2 regions of the Arthrobacter sp. zg-Y916 genome follow, and region 2 is predicted to be linked to the other one. Evidence: riboswitches for the same ligand, from Rfam matches in the RefSeq annotation. Region 2 holds a riboswitch; the other holds the start of a gene.
What was found. A riboswitch is a leader RNA that binds a small molecule or an ion and turns the genes downstream of it on or off. The one in region 2 is predicted to bind cyclic di-AMP.

Region 1 (11,289 bases), on a different contig from region 2:
CGGTCCATCGGTGCCGGGCGGCGGCGGATCATCTTCACGATCCTCATTCCGGAGGCACTTGGTCCGCTGATCCTGGGCTACACCTACATCTTCGTGGCCCTCGTGGACATGTCCGCAGTGGCCGGCTACGTCGGCGGCGGGGGACTGGGCAACTTCGCCATCCAGTACGGCTACCGGCAGTTCAATCCGGTGGTCACCTGGGCCGCCGTCGCAGTCATCATCGTCCTGGTGCAGCTCGTGCAGTTCCTGGGCAATCAGGCGGCCCGAAAGGCGCTCCGCAGGTAGCAGCTCACCTCAGATCACCGTCCCGCCGTGGCGGAGGTGCACGGGACGGTACGCACGGGAGGGGAGAATGGTGGGGTGAGTGTTCCTGGACCGTCTGCCGCCGGCTATCAGAGCGGGCCTTTTGACCTGGACCGCATCGGTGCCGGGCTGGTCTTCGCGCGTTCGCTTTCCGAGCTGGCCGCTGCGCTGCGGGAGAGCGGGAACGCCGTCGTCCAGGCGCCCCCGGGTACCGGTAAAACCACCCTGGTGCCCCCGCTGGCTGCCAACCTGGCAGCACGGACTGAGGGCCCCCGCCGGGTAGTGGTGACCCAGCCGCGGCGGGTTGCGGCCAGGGCGGCAGCCCGGCGGCTGGCGGCGCTCGACGGCGGGGCCGCAGGCGGTGCCGTCGGCTACACCGTCAGGGGCGAAAGCCTCGCCGGCCCGGACAACGTGGTGGAATTCGTGACCCCGGGCATCCTGCTTCGCCGGCTCCTGGCTGATCCTTCGCTCCAAGACACCGCTGCCGTCGTCCTGGATGAGGTCCATGAGCGCGGCCTGGAGTCCGATCTGCTGGTGGGCATGCTGGCCGAAGTACGGGAACTCCGTGAAGACCTGATGCTCATCGCCATGTCAGCGACGCTGGAAACCTCTCGCTTCGCCGAGATCATAGCCGCTGAAAGCTCAGTTTCCCCGGCGCCGGTGATCGACTGTCCCTCGGTCCTTCATCCCCTGGACGTCCGCTGGCAGCCCACCAGGGCCGCCCGCCTGGACGAGCGCGGAGTGACGCGCGGATTCCTGGACGAACTTGCCGGAATAGCGGCAGACGCCCATGCCCGCGCGCTGGCAGCGGACCCGGAAACTGACGCACTGGTCTTTGTTCCCGGTGCCCGCGAAGTCTCGCACGTGGCCTCCCGGCTGAAGCACCTGGCCGGAAACGCTGCCGACGTGGTGGAACTGCATGGACAGGTACGCCCGGCAGAACAGGACCGCGCAGTTTCCGGACGCCTGCCGCACGGTCGGCCGCGGATTATCGTGGCAACCTCACTGGCCGAGTCCTCCCTGACTGTGCCGGGAGTACGGCTGGTGGTGGACTCCGGGCTGGCCCGTGAGCCGCGGCGCGATGCAGTCCGGGGAATGTCCGGCCTGGTCACCGTCAGCTGTTCCCGGGCCTCGGCGCAGCAGCGTGCCGGCCGTGCAGCGCGCCAGGGCCCCGGAACAGTGGTCCGCGCCTATCCGGAGGCCGCGTACGCCGCCGCTCCGGCGCAGGCCACGCCGGAAGCCGCCGCCGCGGACCTTACGACGGCTGCCCTTCTCCTGGCCTGCTGGGGAACTCCCGGCGGGCGCGGATTGAGGCTTCCCGACCCGCTGCCGCCGGCTGCCGTCGCAGACGCGGAGAAGGTGCTGCGCGGCATCGGAGCAATCGACAGTCAAGGACTGGCGACGCCCGCCGGCCGGAAGCTGGCGCGCATCCCTGCAGACCCGCAGCTTGCCCGCGCCCTGCTGGACGGAACGCGCGTGATTGGTGACCGGGCCGCGGCGGAAATCACCGCCATGGTTGCCGGCGACTACCGGCCGGCGGGCTCTGACCTTGGGCGGCTCCTCTCCGGCCTGCGGGCAGGAACCGAACCCGGAGCCAGTGCCTGGTCCATTGAAGTGCGGCGCATGGAACGCCTGGCCCGTACACACGCCCTGGATTCAGGGACCGGCAGCGACAGCCGGACCGGGCATCAGCGTGAACCTTGGGAATCCGTGGGCTACATGGTGGCGCTGGCGTTTCCGGCGCGGGTGGCCCGCCGGGTGGCGGGGAGCGCGGGGGACCAGTACCTGCTGGCGTCAGGAACGCGTGCGGGCCTGCCTCCGCAGAGTTCGCTGGCTGGCCGTGAATGGCTGGCGATCGCCGACGTCACGCGTGCCCAGGGGAGGGCCGCTGCCGGCACCGGCGCCGTCATCCGGGCCGCTGCTCCGCTGGAGGCGGGCACGGCGGAGGCCGCGGCGTCGCATTTGCTCAGCGAATCCGTGACCGCTGTCTTTACGAACGGGAAGGTTGCCGCACGACGGCAGCGGCGGCTGGGCAGCATCGAGCTGGAGTCCACGCCGGTCCGGCCGACACCCGCGGAGGGCCGCACCGCCGTCGCCCAGGCACTGCAGCGCGAAGGGCTGGGGATCCTGGGATTCTCGCCTTCAGCTGATGCCCTGCGGCGCCGGCTGGGGCTGCTGCACCGGCTGGTGGGTGCGCCCTGGCCCGATGTTTCCGAATCTGCCCTGCTCGAGCGCGTCCAGGAATGGCTGGGCCCGGAACTGGAGGATCTGTCCCAGGGGGCACGCGCCTCCGGGGTGGACCTGCTGGATCCGCTCCGGCGCCTGCTGCCGTGGCCCGAGGCCGCACGGCTGGAGGAACTCGCCCCGGAGCGCCTCTTGGTTCCCAGCGGCTCCAAAGTGCAGATCACCTATCCGGAAGTGGACGACGACGGCGGCAGGCCGGTGGTGGCGGTGAAGCTTCAGGAATGCTTCGGCTGGGCAGAGTCTCCGCGCTTGGCCGGCGGCAGGGCGAGGATCCTCTTTCACCTGCTGTCCCCGGCAGGCCGGCCGCTGGCCGTCACCGATGACCTGGCGTCCTTCTGGGCCGGGCCGTACAGCCAGGTGCGTGCCGAAATGCGCGGACGCTACCCCCGGCATCCGTGGCCTGAGGACCCCTGGTCCGCCGTGGCGACGGCCCGGACGAAGGCCCGGATGTAGAAAAGGACGGACGGCCTACGTGACAGGCTCCGCCAGGGAGCTGCCGGCCGGGGCCCATACGCCGTCAAGCACCGCGGAGGCTTCCTCTTCGGATACGGCCAGGGAGAGCGAAATCTCGGTCAGCAGCGGCCGCCGGGCATGGCGGAGCATGTCCCGCTCTGCGTGGGAAAGCCCTTTGTCGAGCGACCGGAGCGTGAGGTTGCGGACCACCCGCGCCACGTCATTGATGCTGCCGCTGGCCAGCAGTTCAGTGTTTTCCTTGAACCGCCGGGACCACTGTGCTTCTTCTGCATCGGCTGCACCTTTGAGGATTTCCATCAACTGCTGCAGTTGGGTTCCGTTCAGGACACGGCGCAGGCCGACGTCGCCCGCCTTGTCCTTGGGCACCCATACCTGAAGCTTGTTGGCGTGGATTTCCAGGACAAGGTACTCAGTCTCGACTCCGCGCACCTTGCGCGTGGCGACCCTGAGGATCGTTGCGGGGCCGTGATGGGGATGGACTACTGTCTGTCCTTCGTTAAACGTCAATGTGTTTCCCTTTGGCTGCATCGAAGCCGGTCTTGTGGGGGCGGCTGCCTGTCAGGCAGGAGCGTTCAGGGGACGCCTGCAACGCGAGTCTCACCGCTTTATTATTTCATGCTTCGGCCGAGTGGTCGCGGGTAGGACGGGAGGCGGGGTGCGCTTTCCGGCTTTTCGCCGCAGGCTGCTCAGCAAACGCGGAACGCCCCTTCCCTTGGCAGGGACGGGGCGTTCCGCGGGGCGGCAGCGAAGGCGCTGCACGCCTCCTTAGGCGCGGTAGTACACCGGGCCGGAGCCAACGTTGGCGGACTGGACAACCGTCTGGCTGCCGTTCCAGCCGCTGTGGATGGCCTGGCCGTTGCCGATGTAGATGGCGATGTGGGCCAGGCCCATGCCGCCGTCGGCGTAGTAGATCATGTCACCGGGCTCGGGGGTCGAAACCGGGGTGCCGTAGGCAGCCAGCTGGGCGGGTGCCAGATCGCCGACAGTGTGGCCAATGGATCGGAGTGCCTGCTCCACCAGGACGGTGCAGTCCTGTGCGGCGCCGAGCTGGGCGTAGGCGGAGCTCAGCATGCTGGCGTTGCCGCCGATGGATGCAGCGGGCGCTACGGAGGTGGCCTGCGTGCTGACCGCGTAGTCCGTGTAGGTTGCCGGCGCCGGTGCAGCGAAGGTTTCCACCGGTGCGGTGTAAGTCTGGACCGGAGCGTAGGCCGCGGCTGGTTCAACAGCAACAGCAGGGGCTGCGGCTTCACCGGCGACGGTGATGACGTCGCCCGGGTAGATGATGGACGCCATGGACAGGCCGTTCAGGGCGAACACGCTGTCGAGGGAAACGCCGTAGTTGGCGGCGATCTGGCTCAGTGTGTCCCCGGCGACAACGGTGTGCGTGGTGGCTGCCACAGCTGCGGGAGCTTCGGTTACCGGCGCTGCAACGGGCTCTGCCACGGGTGCGGCCTGGACCGGTGCGGCTACGGGTGCTGCAGGGGCGGAGTCGTTCACAACGACGCCGGCCTGGGCAGGGGCTGCCATGCCGAACATGAGGCCGGAGCCTGCTACGACGGCTGCGGCGGTTCCGCCGATAGTCCGGGCTTTGCCCGGAGCGACCTTTGCGATGGTGGTCCAGACGCTGGTCTGGGCACAGTGGCGTCCGCGATTGGTTTTGATGAACAAGGAATTACCTCTCCCTATACCTGCGAGGTGAGCTGTCGGGTTCGGATGGGAGTCACCCGGCGAACGGTTCTCAACCGTCCGGCTTAACCCCAAGGATTCGAAAGGACCCAAAAAATTGGTTCCCCCGCCCCTGCCGTCGTGGTGCAAAAGGGTCCTTGGCTAGCGGCAGAGTTAGGTAACAAGCCAAGGCGCCGCATCAGGTTCTGCGGCATGCCAAGGACACTAACAGGCATTCCATTTGTATTGCAATTCGGTAACGACGGCGTGTTGCCATTGTGTTCTGTAGATCACGCAGGTATTAGAGCAGCGAGCTTATCTTTCCTGTCACTGCAGCCACTTGGGCACTGGGCTCCCAACCCAGGTGCCAACTCCAAACAGCCCCGGAGAATGTCCGCTTTCCATGGGTCATTTTGGGTTTAGGGGGTCCGCGCCGGGCTGGCGGGAATACGCTTGAAGGCCCGGAACTGCAACGAAGGAGGCGCGCGATGAGCGAACAATCCGGTGAGGGCGGGACGCACCTGCCCGTTGAAGAGGTGGTGCGGGAAGTGGTCATCCCCGCCGGGGTTGCCGGTGCTGCCGAACTGGTTATGGACGTGCGGTGCTATGCCGTGGCACAACCAGCCGGCATCGTGATCATTGACACAGGATTGCCCGGAACGGAGGACGGCATCGCGGCTGCCGTCGAGGCGTTGGGGGGAACGTTCGCGGACGTAAGGGATATCGTGCTAACCCACCTCCATATGGATCACGTGGGATCACTCTTTGCGGTTGCTGAGCGGGCGCCGCACGCTGCGATCTACGCCGGCGGTCCGGACTCCATGGATATACGTGCCCCGAGACGGGTGACGCCGATAAGCGAGGGGGCTGTCATCCAGGACTTTGGGGTGCTAGCCACTCCGGGCCACACGAAGGGCCACGTGAGTCTCTTCCACGAGCCAACCGGAACCCTGTTCATGGGTGATGCCGCGGGTACGGAGAGTGGCGAAGTGATCCGGGGGCCGGAGGCCTTTACGGCGGATGCCGCACTGGCTGAAGAGTCGCTGGAGCGGATTGCGGACCTGGGGCCGGATCGGATTCTCTTCGCGCACGGCGCCGAGGTGGCTTCCCCGGCTGATGCCCTGGCCCGGATGGTCGGCGGACCGTACCGCCAGGGCTAGACTTCCGAGACCTGCCTGGCGAGACTCACCTGAGCGGAAGAACTCACCGGGGGTCTGGCCCGGTTCCGCCGTGCAGTGAGCCAGACCGTGCAGTGAGCCAGACGAAGACTGCGCCGGCGGCGGTGGTTAGCACAGCTGCAGCCAACAGCAGGCCCGTGGGTGCAGTGCCGGACGAGACTCCGGCATACAGCAACCAGCACACGGCCAGCGCGAGACCGGCAGCGATTGCGCAGAATCGTGCGGATTTTCCCGCGCCCGCGCTGAGGAAGGCGGCCACACTGGCCGGGCATGCGAAAGAACCGCCCAGCACTGCACCGCCAATCAGGGTCCAGAGGATAAAGCGGGCCTCCTCGCCCGGCTCAACCGCGGAGGCGAAGCGCTGCTGGTAGTTCAGCAGGGCCAATGCCATGCCTGCGAGGGCGCCAAGCGGGATCAGGAAAAAGACAGACTTGCGGGCCCGGGCGGGCGTGTTGCTCATGTGTCAACTCTAGCCGGGTCAACCACTCCCGCCCGGGCAGCAACGCTTCCCAAGGTTTCCCTTCCGGTGCCGGGGCGTCCAAAGCTCCCGGCACCGGAAGCGGATCCAGACAGCGGACCTAGGCAGCGGCGGACGGCCGGTGGGTGGCGGAAACCCAGCGCAGCAGCGAGTAAAGCAGCTGGGTGGCACCGGGCATAAAGCCCGAACCGTGGTGGTAAACCGGGTCCATGGTGGTAACCAGCAGGCGGGCGGGCTGGTTCACCTCATCCAGGTACAGGAGGGCCCCGCTATCCGTGCCGTCCTCTTCCATGGTGACCAGCGAGCGGGCACCCTCCGGGGGGTGCAGCAGCCCGTGGTGGTGCCAGTCCACTGCGCGCCGGGTGAAGAACTCCCACAGGGGGTCCTCGGGCAGGCGCATCCTGGTGCCGGTATCCGTACCGGTCCGCCAGGCCCAGAAGACGGTGGGGCGGAAGGTATAACCGACGCCGGGAAGCCAGTCCTCGACGTTGTTTTCGCCAAGTATGATCACGGTTTTGCCCGCGTCCTGGAGCGCTGCGCGGACAGCGGGTTCAAAGCGTGCCCGCTGCCCGGGGTGCAGCCGGTCGGCAACCAGTACAACGTCCAGTTCCGCCAGATCCTCGGGGGCGGAACCGGGCAGATAGACCGATTCGATCCGGTACGGCTGCAGCGCCGGGTCTTCAAGCGTGCGCAGCGCCGGGAAGGTTCCGCAGTGCAGCAGGCCGATGCGTGGAGTGTTCATGCTGATACTTCCTCGGGAGTGCGGGAGCCGATGGTGCCGGTCCCGGCACTCAGCCATGTGACCAGGTTCGGGCCGAGCCTGCTGGAGCTGTAGCGCTCGTCCGCAAAGCCCTCGAGATCCAGGCCGCCATGGACCAGCACCTCGCCCTTGCCCAGCGGATAGGTGTAATCCAGGGGAAGGGAGTTCGGGCCGATGCCCGTGACGGCCGCTGCGCCTTCGGGCAGCGGGGAATGGTAGCCGCGGCCGTAAAAGCCGGCCACCCCGATTTCCTGGAGCTGTTCATACGTGTGGACCCCGGGGACACCCGTGCGGAAATGCAGGTCCCGGTAGTCCACGCCGTTCCAGACGGGGTGATCGGAAAGGGCATGCGGGCGCAGGTCCCAGGGGCTGCGGTAGTCCAGCTTCAGCCACCGGCACAGGCCGTCGATGAAAGGCAGGACCACTTGGCCGTTGACCAGCACGCGTCCGCCGTCACGGACAAACCCGGTCAGGTGTTCGCGGTGCCGGTGCAGCATGACGTGGTCGGCAGCGCCGCTGATGATCAGTGCGCCGGCGGAGAGGATTTTGATGCGCCTGGCCGGATCGGCGAGGTCGTAGGCGTCGGTGTCCTCAATGGCGCCGCGCCATCCGGGTTCAGCGAGCCCGCGCATGGGGGTTGATCCGGTCAGCCGGATGATGGTCATGGGAGGTCCTTTCGGAGGTCGACGGCGCAGGTGCGCCGGCAGGAGGGACCGAAGTCGGGAACCGCAATGGTGCGGTTCCCCGAGACAGTGTCAACGGTCGGAGTGCAGATGGGCAGCCCGTAAACATCGGACAGCGCCGGCCCGGTCAGGAGGTCCTCCACCGGTCCCCAGCGGGTGTCGTGTGCACCGACGAAGAGCAGGGCATTGCGGGAAACATGCAGGGCGTGGTCCGGGTGGTGCGTGGTCATGATGACACCCATGCCCTCAGCTGCCAGGGAATCCAGCACGGTGAGCACCCTGGACTGGTTGCGGAGGTCCAGCGCCGAGGCCGGCTCGTCGAGCACCAGCAGCTCCGACCCGGACGCCAGTGCGCGTGCGATCAGGACCAGCTGGCGCTGTCCGCCGGAGAGTTCAGAGTAGTGCCGGTGCGCCCAGTCAGCTGCGCCCACGCGTTCCATGGCGGCGCCGGCCGCTTCCCGGTCCTCGCTGCGCGGCACCTGATAAGCGCGGAGGTGGCGGGTGCGGCCCATCAGCACCATGTCCTCGACGGTAAAGTCGACGCCGGAGCCGTGGTCCTGCGGTACGTAGCCGATCGCAGGTCCGGCTGAGAGAGTCCCCTCCACCGGTTTGAGCAGCCCGGAAAGGCATTTGAGCAGGGTGGTCTTGCCGCGGGCATTCGGTCCCAGGATGGAGAGGATTTCTCCGCGTTCCATGCTGAAGCCCAACCCGCGGAAGAGCCAGGGGCGCAGTTTGGAGTAACGGAACCCCAGGTCGTGGACCTGCAGCAGTGCAGATCCGGCGCCGGCAGCGGATACTGCCTTCGGGAGCAGCGACTTAGTTTCCATCGAACATTGCCTTCTTCTGTGAGCGGGCGAGCAGGGCCACGAAAACGGGTGCACCGATGATGGCCGTCAGGATGCCCAGTGGAATTTCGCTGCTGGTGATCGACCGGCTCAACGTGTCGATCAGGATCAGGTAGGTTCCGCCGAGCAGCAGCGACACAGGGAGCAGCACGCGGTGGTCCGAACCCACCCAGAGCCTGGCCAGGTGCGGAACCACCAGCCCAACCCAGCCCACGGCACCGGCGACGGCGACTGTTCCGGCGGTCATGAGTGCCACCGCACAGAGCAGGAGAAGCCGCGAGCGGTGCGGATTGACGCCCAGGGCCGCGGCGTCGTCGTCCCCCAGGGAGAGGACGTTGAGGCGCCAGCGCAGTGCCAGGACCACAATGGCACCGACTCCGATCGGAACCAGTGCGATCAGTACCTTCTCGTAGCTGGCCGCTGCAATCGAGCCCAGCAGCCAGTGGACGATCGAGGGGAGCTCCGAATAGGGGTCCGCGATGTACGTCATGAAGGAGACGAGGGCATTAAAGAAGGCGGCGACGACGATCCCGCCAAGGACGATCATGAGCATGCGCCCGCCCTGCCCGAGCCGGGCGAGGAAGAGCACAAACGCCAGGGCCGCGAGGCCGAAGCCAAACGCACCGCCCACCATCCAGCCGCCCGACAGGCCCAGCGTCAGGACAAGCACGCCGCCGAACGAGGCGCCGGACGTGACTCCGATAATGTCTGGACTCACCAGCGGGTTGCGGAACAGGGCTTGGAGGCAGGCTCCGCCCAGGGCCAGCGCCCCGCCGACCAGGAAGGCCAGCAGCACCCGCGGCAGGCGCACATCCATGATGACGGTGGCCTCCTGGTCGGTCCACGTCCGCCGGAGCAGGCCTTCGCCGCCGGGGAACAGTCCAGTGGCTTCACCGGCAAGGATCCGCAGGATCTCGTTCGGCGGAACCCAGTACCGGCCCACGGCCATGGAAACGACGCCAACCATTACCAGCAGTAAGGCGCTGATGAGAACCGGATGGCGGCGCAGCAGTCCGTTCGGCCGTGCAGACCCGGCGGGCCCGGGGGTCCCGGACGTTGACGCCGGAGCGTTTTCCCTGAGGCGCACGGTTACGCTTCGAAAACGTTGTAGCCGGCGCTGGCGCGGTTCATGTCCAGCCGCAGGGCGGCGTCGATCTGCTTCTCGGAAACGTCGTAGTTGTAGAGGTAGCTGATTTTCTCCCGCATCGTTGCGCGCAGGTTGTGGTCCGTGAGTTCGGGGTGGTACAGCTCGGCGGCCCACTGCCACATCAGCGGCGACTCGGCACAGGGCACCTCCCAGCGGTATCCGCCCAGCGGTGCCTTGTAGACGCGCTTGTTGCGGACAGCGGAGACGGAAGCCAGGGAAGAATCCGTGTAGACGTCGGCCGGGGTACGGGCGTCGAAGCCGCCCAGCGTGATGACCTCCGGATCCCACTCGATCAGCTGTTCGGCGCTCACGGTGTTGTCCGTGGACACATTGTCCGCCGCCATGTTCTGCCCGCCGGCCAGTTCCATCCAGTAGTGCATGTAGGAGGCCTTGTTCGAAGCGGAGTAACCCTCACCGGACTGTCCCAGATGGACAACCCGTACCGGCGCGGAGACGGAGGCCAGTTCGGTCTCCAGCCGCTCGATTTCCGCGTGCATCCAGTCGGTGATTTCCGTTCCGCGCCCGGGCTTGCCGAGGATGTCTGCGAAGAGGTGAACCCAGGTCTCGAGGTACTCCTGAGTTCCATAGAGCAGGCAGACGGTCTTGAAGCCGGCGTTCTCGAGCGGCTCCACGAGTCCGTCGCCCTGGTCCGCCCACTGGAAGACGACGTCGGGGGCCAGTTCGGTGATGGTCTCAATGTTGGGTGTGAAGCTGGAGGGGGAGATGGTGGTGGTCGCCTTGGCTTCAGGGAAGATCTCACCGAACAGCCCCTGCTGGTTGGCCTGCAGGGTGGACTCGTTGATGCCCACGATCCTGCCGTACCCGCCGTCAACGGCCGCGATCATGGACGGTGACGGAATGACCGTGGTGGCGATCCGCTGAACGGGTGCATCGAACGTGATCGTCTTCCCCCGCATGTCGGTGACCGAGAACCCCGTGCCCGACGCCGCTGGGGAACCTGTGCCGGATGCAACGGTTTCCCGGGTGGAGCAGGCGCCGAGGGCGAGGGTGAGCAGTCCCAGGCCCGCCCCGCCCAGCAGGGTTCGGCGGGACGTGAGGGACTGCGTGGGGGTAGGGCGAGACAACTTGGACTCCATTCGGACAACATACGTTGGTGAGGCTTACCTAACGGAAAGACAGAAATCCATATTAGCCAACAAAAGTGTGACGTTATCCAATGTGATGCCTGCGCCCAGGAAGTGAGAGGGAGCTAACAGGCTCGCTTTTTATGAATTACTCAGAATAACTGGTACGGTCGTATCAACGTTGCAGCACCTGGTGCGGTCCTCCAAGACCAGCAACACTCCCAGGCGCTTTCCCGATGGCCTATGCCGCAGCGGGATCTTCGCGCCGTACTTTTCGCCGGACCACCCCCGCTTTGCCGGGACGGCTGTCCGCCCCCAATTCCCACACACCGGGCAGCGTTGCCAACGCCACGCCCCAAGGAGATACCCCATGTTCAAAACCAAAAACCAGGCCCCGGATTCCGCCCGCTGCGCAGGGTTCACCAGC
Region 2 (11,289 bases):
CCAGCCCCGCCATCAGCACAAAAGCGATCGGCAGGGCGTAGAAAGCCCCGGCAGCAAAACCGGGCCAGACGCTTTCGCCGCGCAGCGCTTCCAGGAGCAGGGCAGCAAGGCTCGCGACGCCGGCAAGCGCCAGCAGCGCGGCCAGCACCGTCACAATCAGCCGCAGCGGTGAACGGGGGGTGCGGGGGGCAGCTCCGGCGCCCTCGGAATGAGCGGGCCCGCCGGGAGAGTTGGCAGCAGATTTTCCCGGGTGCGGGAGGCGTTCGTCCATGATGTTTAACGCTAACAGCTAAAATTTCCGGCCATCAAAGCGGACACTGGAGTGCGATTAGCAGCGTCGGGATATTCTAAAGGGAACAGACTTCACCGTAGTATCTCTGGAAGTGCCCTGCCGCCCGGCTGGGACAGCGATGCAGGGAATCAACGGAGATTCGCTGCGGATGCACCACCGTATGCGGCGGGACCGCCGCATCCATTAGCTAAGAACGAGGTAAGCGAAGTGCCCATCGGCAAGGTCAAGTGGTTCGACACTGGCAAGGGATTCGGATTCCTGGCCACTGACGACGGCCAGGAAGTTTTTCTGCATGCCTCCGCACTTCCCTCCGGTGTGAGCGAGGTGAAGCCTGGAACCCGCATGGAGTTTGGTGTGGCGGACGGCCGCCGCGGGCCGCAGGCGCTTTCCGCGCGCATCCTGGAAGCTCCGCCCTCGGTGGCGAAGGCCACGCGCAAGCCGGCTGACGACATGGCCGTGATTACCGAAGACCTTATTAAACTGTTGGACGGCATTTCCAACGGACTGCGCCGGGGCCGGTACCCCGAGAAAAAGCACGCAACCAAGGTTGCTGCAGTGCTGCGGGCCGTCGCCGATGACCTTGACGCATAGGGGCAGATCCACGCAGTGAACACAACCGACACCTTCGTTCCAGAAGAGCCGAAAAAACCCGCGGCACGGAAGCCCCAGCGCCGGCCCTCCAAACCGGACGCCGTGCTGGCAGCTGCCGTGGAGACGGCACGCGCCGGGCTCCTGGAAGTGGTGCCGGAGGTCCAGCTGGGAGAGTGGATCGGGGCAGTGCCTGAAGCTGACCGGCTGGTTACCCACCGGTTCCAGGCGAATCGGGCCGGCTACCGCGGCTGGCAGTGGTACGCCACCGTTGCGCGGGTTCCCCGCGGAAAGGTCGCCACGGTCTGCGAAGTCGGACTGCTGCCCTCCGAGGACTCTGTCCTGGCTCCGGAATGGGTTCCGTGGTCCGAGCGGCTCCGTCCGGAGGATGTTGCTGCCCAGGCAGAAGTAAAGGCAGGGGAGCGCGCAGAGAACGCTGCCCCCGAAAATGAGGAACCCCGGACCGGGGCTGAAGAGCAGGAAAAGGCAGTCGAACCGGAAGAGGACGCAGCCGACGGCGCGGCCATGGAGGACGAATAACAGTTGAGCAGGCGGAACCAGGTTCTTGATCCCGGAAGGGAGAAGTGAACCCCCATGTTCCGTTCGCTTCGCATCTTCAACTACCGCATCTGGTTCATTGGAGCCCTGGTCTCCAATATCGGCACCTGGATGCAGCGCACGGCCCAGGACTGGCTGGTCTATGACATCCTGACGAACCAGGATGCCGCGGCCATGGGTATTGTGATGGCGCTCCAGCTTGGACCCCAGCTGCTGCTCGCCCCCTGGGCCGGGCTCATCGCCGACAGTTACGACCGGCGAAAGGTCCTGCTCACCACCCAGGTATCCATGGCTGCCCTGGGCGCCGGGCTGGGATTGCTGGTGCTCTCGGGACATGCACACCTGTGGCACGTCTACGCTTTCGCGCTGGCGCTGGGTGTCGTCTCGGCGATTGACGCCCCGGCCCGCCAGAGTTTTGTCTCCGAGGTGGTCTCCGAGGAGAACCTGCCCAACGCCGTCGCGCTGAACAGTGCGTCCTTCAACGGTGCCCGCATGGTCGGCCCCGCAGCAGCGGGCCTGCTGACCGTGGCGGTCGGGCCCGGCTGGGTGTTCCTCATCAATACCGTGACTTTTGCGGCGATGGTCCTGGCGCTGCTGAAAATGCGCAGCGCGGAGCTGCGGGTGCTGCCCAAGGCGCCTCCGGGCAAGGGGCGCATCCGGGCAGGGCTGAAGTACGTGAAGTACCGGCCGGACCTGGTCATGGTCTTGGTGGCGATCTTCATCGTGGGCACATTCGGCCTCAACTTCGCCGTATATATAGCAGCCATGGCCCGCACCGAGTTTGGCCAGGACGCGGGAATCTTCGGTCTGCTGAACTCGATCATGGCCATAGGTTCTGTCTGCGGGGCACTGCTCTCCGCCCGGCGGGAACGCCCGCGGCTGCGCTTCATCTTCGGGGCTGCGGGAGCATTCGGGGTTTCCTGCCTGCTTGCGGCGTTCTCCCCGAACCTGTGGATCTTTGCCCTGTCCCTGATTCCCACCGGGCTGTTTGCGCTGACCCTGATGACAAGTGCAAATGCCTATGTGCAGACGACGACGACCCCCGTCATGCGCGGGCGTGTCATGGCGCTGTACTTCGCCATTTTCATGGGCGGGACGCCGCTCGGTGCGCCGATCGTGGGTTGGGTGTCCAACGCTTTCGGACCGCGGTGGAGCCTTGGGGTCGCGGCGGCATCGGGCATCATCACCGCCGTGGTGGGACTGGTCTGGGCCTGGCGTTCCCACCATCTGCGCCTGCACTACGACCGCACCGTCCGGCGGCGCCTCTACCTGACGACCCGGGAAACGGAACAGGACCCCAAACCGCGGTAGCGGCGGGGCCCTGTTCGTGCGGCTGCCCGGCGGGTGCCGGATGCCTGCTGCTAGGAATGCTCGATAACGTAGTCGATGCACTGCAGCAGTGCGCTGACGTCCTCGGGTTCGATCGCCACGAACGTCGCGATGCGCAGCTGGTTGCGGCCGAGCTTGCGGTACGGCTCAACGTCCACCACGCCGTTCGCGCGCAGGGTCTTGGCGATCCCGGCAGCGTCGATCGAATCGTCGAAGTCGATGGTTGCGATCACGTTGGACCGGTCTTCGGCCCGGCCAACAAACGGCGTGGCGACGGAGGACGCTTCGGCCCAGGCATAAATACGGCCTGCTGAGTCTGCCGTGCGGTCCGTGGCGAACTTCAGCCCGCCGTTCGAGTTCAGCCACTCCAGCTGGGCGTTCAGTGTCACCAGGGTGGAGAGCGACGGCGTGTTGTAGGTCTGGTTCAGGCGTGAGTTGTCGATTGCCGTCTGCAGGTTCAGGAAATCGGGGATCCAGCGGTCCGATGCGTTGATCCGCGCTGCACGCTCAATGGCGGCCGGGGAGAACATGCCAAGCCAGAGCCCGCCGTCGGACGCGAAGTTCTTCTGCGGTGCGAAGTAATAGACATCCGCCTCCGAGAGGTCGACGTCGAGTCCGCCGGCAGCGGATGTCGCGTCGATCAGGACCAGGGAATCCTTGTCCGCACCTTCGACCCGGCGGACCGGAGCCGCAACGCCCGTGGACGTCTCATTCTGCGGCCAGGCGTACACGTCGACGCCCGCCTCGGCCTGCGCCTCGGGACGGGTTCCGGGCTCCGCCTTGATGATGCTGGATGCGGACAGGAAAGGCGCCTTGTTCGTAGCCGCAGCGAACTTGGATCCGAATTCACCGAATGAAAGATGCTGTGCCTTGTTCTCCACGAGGCCGAATGACGCAACATCCCAGAACGCCGTGGATCCGCCAACGCCGAGGACTACTTCGTATCCTTCGGGAGCGGAGAACAGCGAGGAGAGTCCCTCCCGGACGCTGCCGACCAGGTTCCGGACCGGAGCCTGGCGGTGGGAGGTGCCAAGGAGCTTTGCTCCGGCACGGGAGAGAGCCTCCATTTGTTCGGGGCGGACTTTGGAAGGACCGGCACCGAAACGTCCGTCCTTTGGAAGAAGATCTGCAGGGATGGTAAGTGCGGTGGTTTCGCCCATTGTTGTATTTGCTCCAAGCGGGTTGGCAGGGTACTTCACGTACATTTCCATTCAACACCCGGCGGCCGTGACGTTCCTATTTGTGACCGGGTGCCCTAAGGTGGCCCGCGGCATGGTGTTTGGGCCCGGTTCGGTGCGATGGGCTAACGTGGAACCGAACCTGCGGCGCGGTCTGCGCCACGCCGGTTTTCCATCCCTTCTCTTCCGCACGAATGCTAGGAGCGGCTGGTCATGACGGACCTCATAGACACAACTGAGATGTATCTTCGAACCATTCTGGAACTCGAAGAGGAGAACATCGTGGCTCTCCGGGCGCGGATTGCCGAGCGCCTGCGCCATTCCGGTCCTACGGTCTCCCAGACCATCGGCCGGATGGAACGCGATGGCCTGGTTGTGGTTTCGGGAACCCGTCAGCTGGAGCTGACCGAATTCGGACGCCGGCGGGCAACGGAGGTCATGCGCAAGCACCGCCTGGCCGAGCGCCTGCTGGCCGACGTGATCGGACTGGACTGGGCCTACGTCCATGACGAGGCCTGCCGCTGGGAACACGTGATGAGCGAACGGGTGGAACGGCGGCTCTACGACTTGCTGGGACACCCCACAGAGTCGCCCTACGGGAACCCCATTCCAGGCCTGGAGGCGATTGGCGGGCTGCCCTCGGCGCAGACAACCAGCTGCCTGAATTTGGTCTCGGCGGTGGGTTCTGCCCAGCCGGGAGAAGAGATGCTGCTGGAACGGCTGGCCGAACCGATCCAGGTGGATCCCGAACTGCTGACCCAGCTCGATGAAGCCGGCCTGCGGCCCGGCGCCACCATTACGGCGGAGGTGGTAGGCGGCTATATCTCCGTGCGGGTTCCCGGGATTGAAGGCGCACTGGAACTGCCCGCGGAAGTGGCATCCCACGTCTTTGTCGCGCAGCCCGCCCGCGACATTCCGGTGTCCTGATAACGGAATGGTATCTTTTCGACTTTTTACCCTATAGTTGCATCTGACTACAGCAACCCCACCGCTTACCGGTCCGACAGCCGAACCCTGCCACTGGACCGCAGGTGCAACCGTTCGAAGGCAGGGGCGGAGGACCCAATCACCGGCAGCAGGGCTGCCTTGGGGTGAAGCCTCCGAGCAGCATGGAATCCTTGCGGATCCCGTGCGTCAGAGGCCGAGTTTTCTCTACTCGAATCCGACAGCTAACTTCGCAGGCTTTGCAGAGAGGGAAAAACTTGTCGAAGCATGCAGCTTCGGGCAGGCGCAGAGCCGAAACACCGGCTGCACCGCTGCGCCCACGCTCCACCGACCGGTCAACAGGCCGGCGCCGCGCAGAAACAGTCCAGCGCCCCCTTGGGGCGTCGGCACAGAAGCTGGCCATTGGTGCTGCGGCATCGGGCCTGGTCCTGACGGTCGCCCTGCCTACGACCGCTGCTGCCGATATTCCGATGGAGCAGCCCATGCCGTCAGCGGCACCTGCCGTGTCGGCGGATCCGAACGCCACACTGAGCTTCGACCGGGCGGCGCTTACCAGCAAGTTTGATCCGGACGCCAAGCTCCAGGGGCTCACCGTGGCCGGAATGGACGTCACGCCGGCCGCAGCCAAGGGCACACTGGCCACGCCGCTGGAATCCGAACTGGTGCAGACCTCGTCCTTCGGTTACCGGGTCAGTCCGATCACGGGAGCAGCGGGAGAGCTGCACACCGGCCAGGACTTTGCTGCTGCCTGCGGGACCGAGGTCACGGCAGCAGCCAGCGGCACCGTTACCTTTGCCGGGTGGCATGCCCTCGGCGGCGGGAACCGCGTGGTCCTCGATCACGGCAATGGCGTGGAGACGACGTATAATCACCTTTCCGCCATCAGCGTGTCTGTGGGGGATAAGGTCCAGCGCGGCCACTTGGTGGGCGCCAGCGGCAGCACCGGCGCATCAACCGGCTGCCATCTGCATTTCGAAGTAATGGTAAACGGCACTGCTGTCGACCCTCTTGGGTGGTTGTGATCCGCTCAACACGCTTTCGTGACCTGAGCGTGACATTTCCCTGATGTTGTTATATTCTCGTCACCGTGCCTGGTTCGCAAAGACCGGGCACTCTCGAACAGTTCGCCGAGCTCTGCCACTGTCTGAGATCCGTTCGCAAAAATCGCATGGCAGAGGCGGGGGAACCAATTTTGGGTTTCGTAAGAAGCCCTAGGGGTTAAGTTGCTGGACCTAGCCGTCCGCAGCCGGGTGACTCCCATCCGAATCCGACAGCTCACCTCGCAGGCGTTGGGAGAGGCAAACACTGTGTCATCAAACACGTCCGGACGCCACCGTGCGCCCGCAGTCCAAACCAGCCCGCTTACGGCGCTTTCCAAAGCCGTAACCGCCAACGCAGGATCTGTCGGCCGTCAGGCCGCCGTCGTCGTCGCAGCTTCCGGCCTCGTCCTGGCCGCAGGTATGCCGGCGCAGGCCGCACCGGTCTCCACTGACCGCCAGGCACTGGAATCCACCCCCCTCAACGTTGTGACCTCCAACGGGACCGTCACGGTCTCCGAGCAGGCACCTTTCGAACTTCCGGTTGAGCCCCTTGCCGGCTCGCTTTCCGGTGCCGAAATCCGCGCCGAAATTGCGGCAGCCGAGCTCGCGGCAGCCGAAGAAGCCGCAGCGGCACTCGCCGCCCAGCAGGAAGCCTATGCAGCCCAGCAGGCCGCAGCCGCTCCCGCAGCCGCAGCACAGGCTTCCACCGGCCTCACCACGGCGTCTTCCACTCCGGCGGCCGAGGTTAGCGCCAGCGGCGTTGCAGCCGGACTGGTAGCTTCTGCCTACTCGCAGATCGGCGTGGCACAGGACTGCACCGCCATGGTCGAGAAGGCACTGCGCTCGGTCGGCAAGTCCGTCGGCGACCTCGGTCCCTCACAGTTCTTCGCTTTCGGTGCCGTGGTTGGCACTCCGCAGGCAGGCGACCTGGTAATCACCGGCGGCCACGTAGCCATCTACGTCGGCAACGGCCAGGTCATCTCCGGTGGCCTGAACGGCATGAACACCGGCCTGCACTCCCTGTCCGACCTTCCCGGCGCAAGCTTCGTCCGCGTCAGCTGACGCGCGGTTGCCTGAAACTACGGAGAAACACCTTCCATGACCTCGACAACTGAGCGCGCGCGCCACCGGGCTCCTGTCCAGCGCACCAGCACCCTCACCGCCCTGGCCGGCGCAGTCAGCACCAACGCCGGCACGATGGGCCGCCAGGCCGCTGTCATCGCAGCAGCCTCGGGCCTGGTACTGACCACCGGCGTCGCAGCAAACGCTGCCGGTGCGGAGACCTCCCGTGACGTGCAGACCAGCAAGCTGGATCTCTCCTCCATCCCTCTTCAGGTCCCTGCTGATGCAGCAGGCCTGGAGCTGAAGCTCGCACAGGTACCCGGCGTTATTGCTGCCGAGCAGTCTGTTGTGGAAGCAGAAATCGCCGAAACCGCCGAAACCGCCGACATCTCGGTGCAGTCGCAGGAGGTCATCGCTCCCTCAGCGCAGGCCCAGGGCACCGGTACAGCTGCTGCTGCACCCGCCCAGGCGGCTCCCGCAGTTGCCTCCGGTGTCGGCGCGACCATCGCGGCCGCTGCCTACGCACAGCTGGGCGTGATGCAGGACTGCACCATGCTGGCAACGAACGCCCTGGCAGCTGCAGGCATCAACTACCACGGGTGGCCGGCCGGCTACCTTTCCCTCGGCCGCACGGTGGGTGCAGCTGAGGCGCTTCCGGGCGACCTGATCTACTACGCCGACGGCGGCATGGGCCTGGCTCACATTGCTGTTTACGTCGGCAACGGTCAGGCCATCCACGGCGGCTTCTTCGGAAACCAGACAGTGGTTGCCCCGGCAGAGCTCGGCTCGGGCGGCGTCTACATCCGCGTTGGCGGCTAGCAGTACCTTTTGACCTAGCAGTACCTTTTGACACAGTCCGGCAAAGGACCTTCCCCCTCGGGAAGGTCCTTTGCTGGTTCTGCCCGGCTATAGGCGCGGCCGCTCGGCACTCCGCCGATTCCTTGCCTTTCCTTCCCCTTAAATGGCGCGATTGCCTCCCGCGGCTTACTCTTGCAATCAAGATTCGAAGTACCGCGGTGTAAAGGTGGGGCTGCTTCTCCGCCTGCACCGGCGGGCAGGCGAAGAGGAACGTGCATGCGAACCTTGGTTCTGAATGCCGGCTACGAACCGCTGGCTGTCGTAACTTTCAAGCGCGCGCTGGTGCTGGTGCTCACCGGCAAAGCGAGCGTGCTTGCAGAAAGCGGCGATCCGGTGGTCGGCCCCACGGACGTCTTCGGACGCCCCTCAGTGATTCTCCTCAACCGCTACGTGAACATTCCCTACCGCGAGGGAACGGTCGCCACGCGGCGGGGTGTCCTGAGAAGGGACGGGCACTCCTGCGCGTATTGCGGTAAGCAGGCCTCTACCGTTGATCACGTTGTGCCGAAGTCCCGCGGGGGAGAAGACAGCTGGGAGAATCTTGTGGCCTGCTGCCTGAGATGCAACAACCACAAAGGGGACAAGACGTTGAACCAGCTCGGATGGAAACTGCGCTTTACTCCCCGGCCACCCAGGGGTGCCCGGTGGCAGATCCGTGAGCTGGAGCAGCCCGCAGCCCAGTGGAATCCCTTCCTCGGCGATACGGCAGCCTAGTGGCACTGCCGGAACCGCCCCCGCCTGCCTATGACGCCGTCGTCCTGGCCGGCGGACGCTCCTCCCGATTGGGGGGTGTGCCCAAGGCGGAGCTGGTCCTCGGGGAAAACAGCCTGCTTGAAATCACCCTCGACGCCGCTGCCGGAGCCCGCGAAATAGCCGTCGCCGGACCTGACCGGCTGGAATCAATGCTGCTTAGGCACGGGGATAACTGCGTTCGGGTCCGTGAGGATCCTCCGTTCGCAGGCCCGGCCGCGGCAGTCGGCGCCGCCCTCACGGTGCTTGACCAGCGGTCCGCTGCCCGCGGCCGCCCTGCGCCGGAATGGATACTGGTGCTGGCCTGCGACATGCCCGGCGTGGCCCGTGCAGTTCCCGCCCTGCTCACTGAAGCCGCCCGGGATCCCCGAACCTCCCTCATGGCAGTCGATGCAAGGGGCAAGGCGCAACCGCTGGCGGCGCTGTACCGGAGCGCCGAGCTGCGGCGCTGCGTGGCAGCGCGTCCGGAGGGACTGGAGAATCTGTCAATGTTCAGCCTGCTTGCTAGGGTGCAGTGGAGAGAGGTCGCCGTTCCAGCGGGAAGTACCGCGGACGTGGACACCTGGGAGGATGCCGGAAGATGGGGCATCAGCCCGGGTAACCGCACCGCCTGAAACCTGCTGCTTCCGGTGCTACGCGACGGACAAAGGAGCCACTATGGGAACCCAGCAGCAGCAACTTGAAGCTTGGACGCAGCGCCTGCTGCAGTCCTTGGAGCTCGAAGGCACAGAGGTGGACATCGACGCGGTCCTCGACTTGGCCGCAGCAGCAGCACACAACGTCGTGCGGCCTGCTGCACCGCTCACCACCTTCGTCGCCGGGCTGGCAGCCGGCCTGGCTGCGGGAAGCGGGCAGGCTGATGAGGCACTCGCCATGCGGGCAGCTATCCGGGCAGCCCAGCGTGAATGCGACGCCGCAGGGACGCAGGAGCAGAAGTGAACGGCGCCGCACCCCTCATTCTGCCGCTGCAGCCGAACACTTCCTGGGAACAGGCACGGCGGGCTTCCCACGCCGCGGCCCGGCCGCTGCCGTTTGAGACGGTCCCGCTGGCTGAAGCACTTGGCCAGACACTTGCCTCCGACGCCGTTGCCCTCCAGCCCGTGCCGCACTACCCGTCGTCCGCCATGGATGGCTGGGCCGTGGCCGGAGCACCGCCGTGGACGCTTGTGACGGCCGAAGAGCCCGAACATGAGCGCTGGCAGATCCACCGCGAATCGGGCCGCCGTCCGCTGCAGCGGGGACAGGCCGTGCCGATCCTGACAGGTGGACTGATTCCGGCCGGAGGAGAAGCGGTGCTGCGTTCCGAAAACGGGGTGCTGCGTCCCGGGGATCCCCAGACCATCGTTCCGGGGCCTTCTGCCCGGGCTGACGAACCGCGGCCCGGTGAACACATCCGCCCGGCGGGGGAGGAAGCAGCAGCAGAAGAAACCACGATCCCCGCGGGGACGGTGCTGAACCCGGCCCACATCGCGCTGGCTGCGGTCTGCGGCCATGACACGCTGCCAGTGCTGCGGGCCCCACGGGTTTCGCTGCTGTTCACCGGGGACGAAGTCATCGAGTTCGGCCTGCCGGACTCCGGTCAGGTGCGGGACACCTTCGGCCCCCAGCTTCCGCAGCTGGTGGAAATGCTCGGCGGCAGGATTGATGCCGTGCGGCGGCTTCCGGACCGGCTGGAGGACGTCGTCGCGGCGCTGAGCACCGATGCTGTGGACGAAGCGTCCCTGGCGATGTCCTCCGGCGATGTGCTGGTGACCACCGGCGGCACGGGAACATCAGAGGCGGACCATTTGCGCCGCGCGCTGGAGTCCGTCGACGCAGAGCTGCTGATAGACGGCATCGCGATGCGTCCGGGCCACCCCACCCTGCTGGCACGCCTTCCCGACGGCCGGTTTGTGGTTGCCCTGCCGGGCAACCCCCTGGCCGCGATGATGGCGGTGTTCACGGTCCTGGAGCCGCTGCTTGACGGGCTTCGCGGCGCAGCGGCGGCACCGGAGCGCCATGTGCTGGCAGGGGTCAGCATCGACCCGATGCCGGGCAAGACCCGCCTGGTGCCGTGCCGCATCCAGGACGGGCGTGCCATGCCCTCGCAGTACTACCGCTCAGGCATGCTGCGGGGACTGGCCGACGCTGACGCCGTGATGGTGGTACCCGAAGGCGGCTGCAGCCCCGACCAGAGTATTACTGCGCTGCCGCTGCCGTGGCCGGTGAAGCAGGCTCCAACCGGATAATCACCGATTTCGATGTGGGGGTGCCGCTGACGTCAGCAACCGAGTCCAGCGGCACCAGCACATTGGCCTCCGGGTAGTACGCGGCGGCACAGCCCACAGGGGTGTTGTAGGCGACCGCACGGAAGCTCTCGGCGCGCCGCTCCACCCCATCCTCGTACTCCGAGACCATGTCCACCAGGTCACCGTCCTTGAGTCCGGCCGCCGCCAGATCGGCGGCATTGACGAAGACGACCCTCCGCCCGCCGTAAATGCCCCGGTAACGGTCATCCTTGGCATACACCGTGGTGTTGTACTGGTCGTGCGCACGCAGGGTCTGCAGGATGAGGCGGCCCTCGGGCACCTTGGGGTACTGCAGTTCATTCGCCGTGAATCGGGCCTTGCCCGTCGCCGTGGCAAACTTCCTGCCGTCACGGGGGCCGTTGGGAAGCACAAAACCTCCGCCGCCCCGCTTGATCTTGGAC

Region 1: linked by a shared signal. The riboswitch ahead of LOC59_RS06830 (LysM peptidoglycan-binding domain-containing protein) and the one ahead of LOC59_RS13005 (M23 family metallopeptidase) in region 2 are both predicted to bind cyclic di-AMP.

Annotation. Positions count from the first base shown of each region.
Region 1 is NZ_JAJJOD010000002.1:321,286-332,574, forward strand. Features, by position in the region: gene LOC59_RS06815 (methionine ABC transporter permease) at 1-285, shown strand, start outside; gene hrpB (ATP-dependent helicase HrpB) at 361-3,000, shown strand; gene LOC59_RS06825 (CarD family transcriptional regulator) at 3,016-3,528, opposite strand; gene LOC59_RS06830 (LysM peptidoglycan-binding domain-containing protein) at 3,787-4,689, opposite strand; cyclic di-AMP (ydaO/yuaA leader) riboswitch at 4,693-4,867, opposite strand; gene LOC59_RS06835 (MBL fold metallo-hydrolase) at 5,175-5,846, shown strand; gene LOC59_RS06840 (hypothetical protein) at 5,890-6,324, opposite strand; gene LOC59_RS06845 (hypothetical protein) at 6,443-7,084, opposite strand; gene LOC59_RS06850 (hypothetical protein) at 7,081-7,767, opposite strand; gene LOC59_RS06855 (ABC transporter ATP-binding protein) at 7,764-8,612, opposite strand; gene LOC59_RS06860 (FecCD family ABC transporter permease) at 8,602-9,597, opposite strand; gene LOC59_RS06865 (ABC transporter substrate-binding protein) at 9,720-10,874, opposite strand; gene LOC59_RS06870 (hypothetical protein) at 11,233-11,289, shown strand, end outside.
Region 2 is NZ_JAJJOD010000007.1:220,160-231,448, reverse strand. Features, by position in the region: gene LOC59_RS13035 (hypothetical protein) at 1-271, opposite strand, end outside; gene LOC59_RS13030 (cold-shock protein) at 500-883, shown strand; gene LOC59_RS16610 (DUF3027 domain-containing protein) at 899-1,420, shown strand; gene LOC59_RS13020 (MFS transporter) at 1,475-2,749, shown strand; gene serC (phosphoserine transaminase) at 2,800-3,927, opposite strand; gene LOC59_RS13010 (metal-dependent transcriptional regulator) at 4,159-4,872, shown strand; cyclic di-AMP (ydaO/yuaA leader) riboswitch at 4,941-5,144, shown strand; gene LOC59_RS13005 (M23 family metallopeptidase) at 5,148-5,912, shown strand; cyclic di-AMP (ydaO/yuaA leader) riboswitch at 6,037-6,193, shown strand; gene LOC59_RS16685 (NlpC/P60 family protein) at 6,198-6,992, shown strand; gene LOC59_RS12995 (NlpC/P60 family protein) at 7,029-7,811, shown strand; gene LOC59_RS12990 (HNH endonuclease) at 8,067-8,564, shown strand; gene mobA (molybdenum cofactor guanylyltransferase) at 8,564-9,214, shown strand; gene LOC59_RS12980 (DUF6457 domain-containing protein) at 9,258-9,539, shown strand; gene LOC59_RS12975 (molybdopterin molybdotransferase MoeA) at 9,536-10,828, shown strand; gene LOC59_RS12970 (FdhF/YdeP family oxidoreductase) at 10,779-11,289, opposite strand, start outside.